2 regions of the Thermodesulfovibrio sp. TK500a genome follow, and region 1 is predicted to be linked to the other one. Evidence: riboswitches for the same ligand, from Rfam matches in the RefSeq annotation. Region 1 holds a riboswitch; the other holds the start of a gene.

What was found. Region 1 has a riboswitch for cobalamin ahead of ACZ430_RS00240 (TonB-dependent receptor). Riboswitches for the same ligand answer to the same signal wherever they lie in the genome.
Region 2: another riboswitch for cobalamin. It lies ahead of metE (5-methyltetrahydropteroyltriglutamate--homocysteine S-methyltransferase); the one in region 1 lies ahead of ACZ430_RS00240 (TonB-dependent receptor).

What each region holds. Positions count from the first base shown of each region.
Region 1 covers NZ_AP041606.1:50,766-54,990, forward strand. Annotated here, with positions in the region: gene ACZ430_RS00240 (TonB-dependent receptor) at 1-1,526, opposite strand, end outside; cobalamin riboswitch at 1,555-1,743, opposite strand; gene ACZ430_RS00245 (radical SAM protein) at 1,816-3,291, shown strand; gene ACZ430_RS00250 (hypothetical protein) at 3,288-3,608, shown strand; gene ACZ430_RS00255 (M48 family metalloprotease) at 3,691-4,225, shown strand, end outside.
Region 2 covers NZ_AP041606.1:920,083-924,307, reverse strand. Annotated here, with positions in the region: gene ACZ430_RS04870 (L,D-transpeptidase family protein) at 1-373, opposite strand, end outside; gene mtnP (S-methyl-5'-thioadenosine phosphorylase) at 348-1,127, opposite strand; tRNA gene ACZ430_RS04860 (tRNA-Arg) at 1,157-1,230, opposite strand; gene thpR (RNA 2',3'-cyclic phosphodiesterase) at 1,277-1,852, opposite strand; gene ACZ430_RS04850 (phosphatidylglycerophosphatase A family protein) at 1,860-2,297, opposite strand; cobalamin riboswitch at 2,329-2,514, shown strand; gene metE (5-methyltetrahydropteroyltriglutamate--homocysteine S-methyltransferase) at 2,545-4,225, shown strand, end outside.

The DNA of each region.
Region 1 (4,225 bases):
TGAATAGTTGCTCCATCAATATTTTTATAGGTATAGGCATTTAAGATTGCATCTTCATATCTGAGAATTTTGTTTTTGAATTTTGAATGGAAAAAGGTAATTTCACTTTTTAAAGACTCTTCCGTATATGAAATCCCAATTTCATAGGAAGCGCTTTTTTCTGGCTTTAATTGGGAGTTTCCAAAATATCTTTTCCCTCCAGAGATGAAATCAGAAGCAAGCTCTTCTGGCGAAGGAACTCTAAATGCCGTACCAGCATTAGTTTTTATATGCAAATTCTCTGTGATTTTATATAAAAGCCCTCCTCTGAAAGTGAAGTTATCAAGGTTTTCCTCTCTTGGCTTTAGATTTTTTATCCCCTCTGTTGATAGTATTTTGTTCTCAAAATAATCATATCTTAATCCAGCATGAATTATTAGTTTTTTCTCTAAGAGACTCAATCTGCCTTCTGTAAACAAGCCATAACTATCATACTGTGAATTTGGATTATACGGAGAACCTGTGTTTCTTGAGCTTTTGATATTTATTCTATCCCATTGTCCGCCGATTAAAATTCTGTGCTCATTAATTGGTAAAATTTTTAGGATACTTAAGCCTTGAGTTTTTGTTTTGGTAATTGATATCTCTCCAGGAGTTTCCCACTTGCCTGTTTGAGAACCTTCATAGTTTTCTCTTCTGTCATTATTGAAATAATAATTTGCATTAAAATTTTCTGTTTTATAGTTGATTTCAATTCTGTTTCTTTCAATTTCCTTTTTATCATCTATATCTGGTTCATACCTTGCTCCTGGTGAGCCTATGTTCCATCCTTTCCAGTGTTGAAATCCCAATGATATGTGATGATTTTTTAAGAAGTTGTATCCAAATCTTGCTGATAAGAATTCCTCATCATATCCTGTATTTTCAATTTTTCCATAATATTTTGCTGAATAGTCATCAATTGATGAACGGCTTGCTGATAGATAAAAGTCAAAGGGCTCTTTTTTAATTTTTAGCTCTGCCACGGGCTTTATAAATCCCCAAGAGCCTGCATCTATTCCAACGCTGCCGTTAATACCTTCATTATTAGCCTTTTTCGTTATTATGTTTATAACTCCTCCCATTGCAGAGGAACCGTATAAAACAGAGGCAGGTCCTTTAACAATTTCTATTCTTTCAATATCATCTGTAGGAATTGTTGCAAAGTTTACAGTCCCAGTTCTGTTTCCATTAATCAAAATCAAAACCCTACTTTTAATGTCATCAAAGAGGTCTGTGTTGAATCCTCTGAGTCCAATTCTGCTTGTAGATAACCCAGGATATTTATGCACGTGTCCTAATGCTGACTCGGCTATTAAATCTCCTGCATTCTTAGCGACAGATGTTTTTATGTCTCTTTCTGTAATAATTCGAACAGAGTAAGGCAGGTCAGATTTAGTCTCTTCAATTCTCGTTGCGGTTACAACAATCTCATCGAGTTTTGTCTCCTGTGCTGAAGCATTACTCGAAAATAGGAAAGAAATAAGGAAGAAAATGGCAAAAGGCAATTTTTTCCCTCCCTCGAGGAATTGGAAAGCCAAAGGCTTCCCGTTGGACAGGTCTTCCGGCTTTGGGCTCAAACTCCTACTTGCCCGCCTTCCCAGAGACTATCTCCAGTGGCTTTTTGGGCTTTCGTTCCCAACACGGCTGCGGGGCAGCGGAGGATTCACACCTCTCTTCCCTTGCTCCAACCAGTAAAAGTATACCAGAGGCTTTCAAAATATTTCAAAATACCCCTTGACATTTCAGTTTAGTAAAAATATACTTTAATTAAAATAATTTCATAGGAATAAATTAATGGAAAAAATAATTAAAAGCTGTGATGTTCATCTATTCAATGTCCGTGACGAATACTTTCTTTATGATGTGGAAGGAAACAAGCTTTTTTCCTTATCAAAAGATGCTTATGAGATAGCAAGAAAAATAATAAAAGGAGAAAGGATAGATGAAAATTTTTCAATAAGATACATTAAAGCTGAGAGGGAATTAAAGAAAGTAATTGATGAAATAGAACCATTAACAGAGGAAGAGGCAGAAAATAGGAGAAAAATTCTTGAACAGACAGAGCATAAACTTACAGGTTTATGGCTTGGTGTTGCTCACAGTTGTAATTTAGGTTGTGCTTATTGTTTTGCAAATAGTCCGAGATACCTGCAGACTCATAAAACTTTAATGTCTGAAGATATAGCTTTCAGAGGAATTGAATTTATGCTTAATCAATCTCCTGACGATAAAGAGTATGACCTTATCTTCTTCGGCGGTGAACCCCTCCTTAGATTTGACCTCATCAGGAAAATTATTGAGCATACATCAGAGCTTTCGAAATCTGACAAAAAGTTTTATTACTCCATAACGACTAATGGAACACTTTTGACTAAAGATGTATTCGACTATCTCAAAGACAACAATGTTTCAATTATGTTAAGTATTGACGGTACAGAAGAACTACACAATAAAAACAGACCTTACAAAGATGGTAGACCCTCCTGGCAAGATATTATAAATAACATATCTAAAATTCCAGATATAGGATATTACATAATGGCACGAGTTACTGTAACATCCACCAAGCCAACATTGCTCGATATTTTCAATAATATGAGGTCCTTAGGGTTTATAGATGTGGCTTTGGTAGAGATTTGTCCAAACTCAGGAGAGATGCCTGTTTTGCCATCCGAGTTAATTCCAACCCTTAAAAGCCAATATTTAGAACTGGCTGAATACTTAATTGAAGCGGAGACTGACCCCTATCACAATGGCCTAAAATGTCTATCTGTAAACATGCAGGCTCTAAGAGAGAGAAAGCGTTCCTTCTATTGTTGTTCAACAGGAATAAGCTCTCTGTATCTCACTCCTGATGGTGATTTTTACCCATGTATGAGGCTCATTACAGAAAAGGGAGAGAACATAATGGGAAATCTTGAAATTGGAGTAGATAGAGAAAAAATCAAAAGTTTCATTCAAAACAATATATTCAACAAAAAGTGTATTCAATGCTGGGCGAGGTATATTTGTGGAGGAGGTTGCTATGGAGACTCTTTCGCTTATGGAGGAAATATCAGAAGTGTAATTGAGAATTACTGCATAATGAACAGATTTAAAATAGAAGTTGCCGCTTATATTCTCAAAAAACTTAATGATAAGAATCGATTACCAGAAAAAGACAAAAAAGTAAGGCTAAAATCATTCGGTATGTATCTAAATAAATTTTTCTCTAAACGTCCTGTTTTACAGGACAAAATCTTACAAAGGAAAGGTGGTGAAAAGACATGAAAGAAGACCGTCGTTCTTTTCTTAAGAAAATGGGTTTTATGGCATTAGGAGTTTTTGCCTCTATGTTTGCAGTAGGCTCTAAGAAGGATGTAAATCTTCTGAGTATTGTTGAAGAGGTTCACGCTCAAGACCCAGAGAACATGCCTGACAGATGTCGCTCTGGAACGAGGGGATTGACAAGGTGCCGTAATCACTGGGGTCGCTGCGAGGGTGAGTGGCATGCATGTAGTGGTCATCAAAGCGGAGGTAGAGGTTCTGGCTGTCCTAAGAAAGTCCAGTGTAAGGACCATAATTTCAAGAAAGGTCCAACAGATTAAGGCTTTTGGCCTGAGTTTTATGGAGGGAGACTTTTTCTCCCTCCATAAAAATTATTAGTTTTAATTAAAAACTTTCACAACTATGAAAGAGAAAAGCATTGTTATAAAAATATTCTCTTTGTTTTTAACTCTTATTTTTGCTCTTTCAAATTTTTCCTGCGCTGTTAATCCTGTTACTGGTAAACAACAATTAATGTTCTTCTCTGAAGAGGGAGAGTTAGAGCTTGGGAAAAACTACTTTCCAAGCGCCATATGGGGTTCTGAGGGAGGAGGAGGAGAATACAAGGATGAAAAATTAAGAGCATACCTTGATGGTATTGTACAGAAGCTTCATAAAAATTCCCATCGACCCCATCTACCCTGTAAGTTTTATATACAGAATAGTTCTATACCAAATGCTTGGGCATTACCTGGATATGTGGCAATAACAAGAGGGCTTCTTGCAGAACTGGACAATGAGGCAGAGTTTGCCTTTGTGATGGGACATGAAATAGGACACGTCTCAGCAAGGCATTCAGCCGCTCACATGAGTAGCTATGTTTTAATGCAGGTTGGACTGGCTATTTTAGGTTTATCCCTACAGGGCAAAGAATATAGTGACCTAATTCTTGGCATTG
Region 2 (4,225 bases), 870 kb from region 1:
GATACTCAACTTTTTTTGAAAGTCCGTGTATCATGATTGCGCCTCCGGGATTAATACCCGCTCTGGTTGCATTTAATATGTCCGTTTCATTTGGATAAGATATTTTTAGAGCTCTGTAAAAATTGCTATTCGGATTTCTGCTTTCAATGTAGTATCTCCCTTCTGGTGTTTTCCCATCTCCCTGAGAGGTTTTCTTGCCAACAGGTGTTTTTCCAAGGGAAATGCGATAGGTCTTAAGTATCTTTCCCTCTCGCATGAGAAACATCACTCTCTTTGACTTTATTACAACTATGAGGTCAGCTATTTCATTAGCATGAAGAAGACTACTGGAGAAAAAAAGAATTATGCTAAAAAGAAGCGTTCTTAAGAGCATCTTTACAAGAACAGTTTCTATTTGTGGGAATACTTTTTATTGTCTCTTTGACTAAAATTCCAACAGTATCCAGAGATTCATGCATTGCCTCAACAACCTCTTTTACTGTAAGCGGTTTTTTGGATATTCCCGCAGCATAATTGGCAACTACAGCCACTGCTGCATAGCAGAGTTCCATTTCTCTTGCTAAAGAAGCCTCTGGCATTAGTGTCATTCCAATGATATCTGCTCCGGTGGTTCTGTAAAACTTTATCTCTGCCGCTGTTTCAAGTCTGGGGCCATTTATACACACATATGTTGCTGATGGCACTACTGATAAATTAAGTCTATGGGCTGTTTCAATGATGCATTCTCTGAGTTCTTTGCAAAAAGGTTCGGTGAAGTCAATATGAACTACTCTTCCTTCCTCAAAAAAAGTATTTTTTCTCATTCCCTGAGTGAAATCTATTATTTGGTCAGGAATGACGATACTTCCCGGTGGAATTTCTTCGTTCATAGTTCCTACGGCGAAAAGACCTATAAGTCTCTCTGCACCAAGTTCTCTGAAACCGTAGATATTGGCTCTGTAATTAACTTTATGCGGAGGTATGCTGTGTTTTTCACCGTGTCTCCGGAGAAATAAAACACTCTTTGAGTTAATTTCCTCTATTTCGTATGGGCAGGAAGGCTCGCCGTAGGGAGTTTTGATTGCGATTTTTTGTTTTTGGACTTCCGATTCACTTAAACCGCTTCCGCCGATTATTCCTATCTTCACCTTGATTTCTCTGCGCTGTTTTTTTAAAATGCGCCCAGGAGGATTTGAACCCCCGACCTGCGGATTCGTAGTCCGACGCTCTATCCTACTGAGCTATGGGCGCTAAAAATATTATAACAGATGCAAAAGCACTCTTAGAAGATAGAATATTAAGAGGATTTTCCAAGATTGAATCTTTCGATAACCTCATAAATCGAGCCATTGGGTGTAAGGGTGCTTTTCATTAGAACAAATTCCTCTACAGAGAACTCAAATTGTCTGTCCTCTATGGATAGTTGTCTGTATTTATCAACTAATTTTTCAAATACATATCTTCCATTTTTATAATTTTTAACTCTTGCAAGAGTGATGTGTGCCTTAAATTCTCTTGTCTCCTTTTGAAATCCTATAACACTAAGGCTTTCATCAATTCTTTTGGCAAGGTCTTTCAGAACTTCTTTATTTTCCGTGCCAATCCATATTACACGGGGTTTGTCTTTATCTGGAAAAACTCCTGGCCGAGTTATCTTAAGTTTAAACGGCGAGAACTCTCTTGATAGAGGATTTAGGATTTCTTTAATCTTAGGAATGAGCTTTTCCTCAACTTCTCCCAGAAATTTAATAGTGATGTGAAGGTTTTGTTTGCTTACAATGTTTATGCCATCAATGGTTTGTTTAGGCTCAATTAAACTTGCGAGAAATTCTCTTATGCTAAGGGGTATCTCAATGGCCAAAAAAAGTCTCATGAAAGTATTATACTCCCAATAGTATTCTTATCAAAAGATTTGTTATAAGTCCTGCCACTACATCATCCATCATTACACTTAATCCTCCCCGTAGTTTCCTCTCTATTTGTCTTATTGGAGGAGGCTTAAAAATGTCAAGAATGCGAAAGACTATGAAGGCTAAAAGTAGGGTATTGAGATTTATTGGAATAAAAAGCATTGCAGCCATATATCCTGCAAACTCATCAATTACTATACAGGACGGGTCTTTCTCGCCCTGTTTCCTTTCGATTTTCTCAGAAGCAAAAACTCCAAGTATAAGGGAGAGTGAAAATATTGCCAGAAGGGTGCTGTAAGATGGCTTCAGAAGCCAAAGAAATAGCAGGCCAAAGACGGTAGCAACAGTTCCAGGTGCGAGGGGGAAATAACCGATGAAAAAAACAGTGGCTATTATTTTATAAAACATGGATAATTTTAACACAGCTTGACAAGACAAACCCAATTCTCTTAAGCTCAAAATTGCTGGATTTTAAGGGAAGAGAGGTGAGAATCCTCCGCTGCCCCGCAGCCGTGTTGGGAACGAAAGCCCACGCATGCCACTGGAGAGCAACTCTCTGGGAAGGCGGGCAAGTAGGTTGAAGTGAGCCCAAAGTCGGAAGACCTATCCAGTCAGAGAGCCTTTGGCTTTCTGAAATGCCTCGTGGGAGGAGCAGATGAAGATTAAAACCACTGTCTTTGGCTATCCCCGTATCGGTCCGAAGAGAGAACTAAAAAAAGCTCTGGAAGACTACTGGAACGGGAAGATTTCAAAAGTAGAACTTTTAGAGACTGCCAATTCTTTAATAATCCAGAATGCTAAAGTCATTCAATCCTCTGGAGTTGACCTCATTCCATCTAATGAATTTTCCCTTTATGACTTTATTCTTGACCATTCAGTGATGTTTAACGCTGTACCTAAGAGATTTAACAGAATTTCAGACCCCTTGGATAGATATTTTGCTATGGCAAGGGGCACTCAAGAGCTTCCAGCACTTGAGATGACCAAGTGGTTTAATACGAATTATCACTACATTGTGCCAGAAATAGAGGATGAAGAGTTTGAGCTTATGGAAAACAAGCCCCTTAGGGAATTTGCTTTGCTAAGAGATAGTCTATCCGTAAAAACCAAACCTGTCATAGTGGGACCTTTTACCTATCTGAAGTCTGCGAAGTTAAATATGGATAGAGTGGAAAGATTATCGGAAAAAATATTGCCTGCCTATAAAAAGCTCCTCATAAAACTCGATGCAGCAGGAGTTGAAGAAATACAGATTGATGAACCTGCAATGGTAATGGATATGGAAGAGCGAGAGATAGAACTCTTAACAGGTCTTTACAGGGAGCTGACAAAGGGCCTTACTTTAAAAGTTTATATTCAAACTTATTATGAAGCGGTTTCAGCATATGAAAAACTTGTTTTCTCTCTGTCTGTCCATGGATTTGGATTTGACCTTGTAGACGGCAAGGAAAATCTTGAAAATATACTAACTCTTGGATTTCCATCCGATAAAGTTCTCATTGCTGGAGTTGTATCGGGAAGAGACCCTTGGAGGACAGACTTTACTGTTGTTATGAGCATGCTGGAGAGACTTTTCAGAGTTACCGATAAGATTATGCTTTCCAATTCATCTCCACTAATTCATCTTCCAATAACTGTTGAGGCAGAGAGAGGACATATTCAAGAGGATATACTTAACATGCTAAGCTTTGCCAATGAGAGACTTGAAGAGTTAACCATTCTCAAAAGAGCAATTAATGATGGAGCAGCCCTGCCCGCAAGGAAAAGTATAGTCCATGAGATATTTTCAAAGGCAGAGGTAAGGAGCAAAATCTCAAGCATTGATGAAAAAGCTATTTTAAGAAAACCCGAATTTAAAGAGAGATACAGAATGCAGATGGATTCTCTCAAGCTGCCTCTTTTCCCTACAACTACCATAGGAAGCTTTCCTCAGACAAAGGAAGTAAGAAAATTCAGGGCAGATTATAAAAATGGTAAGATAACTGAGGAGGAATACAAAAAGTTTATTTTTCAGGAGATTGAAAAGGCTGTAAAAATTCAGGAAGAACTTGACATAGATGTGCTTGTTCATGGAGAGTTTGAGAGAACAGACATGGTAGAGTTTTTTGCTGAAAAACTAAAAGGCTTTGCGATAACTAAAAATGGCTGGGTTCAGTCTTATGGTTCAAGATGTGTAAGACCACCGGTAATTTACGGAGATGTATGGAGGGACAAAGCTCTTACAGTTGAGGAAACCCTTTACGCTCAATCTCTCACCCCAAGACTAGTGAAGGGAATTATGACGGGTGCTGTGACAATTCTTCAGTGGTCCTATCCAAGAAAGGATATATCAAGGC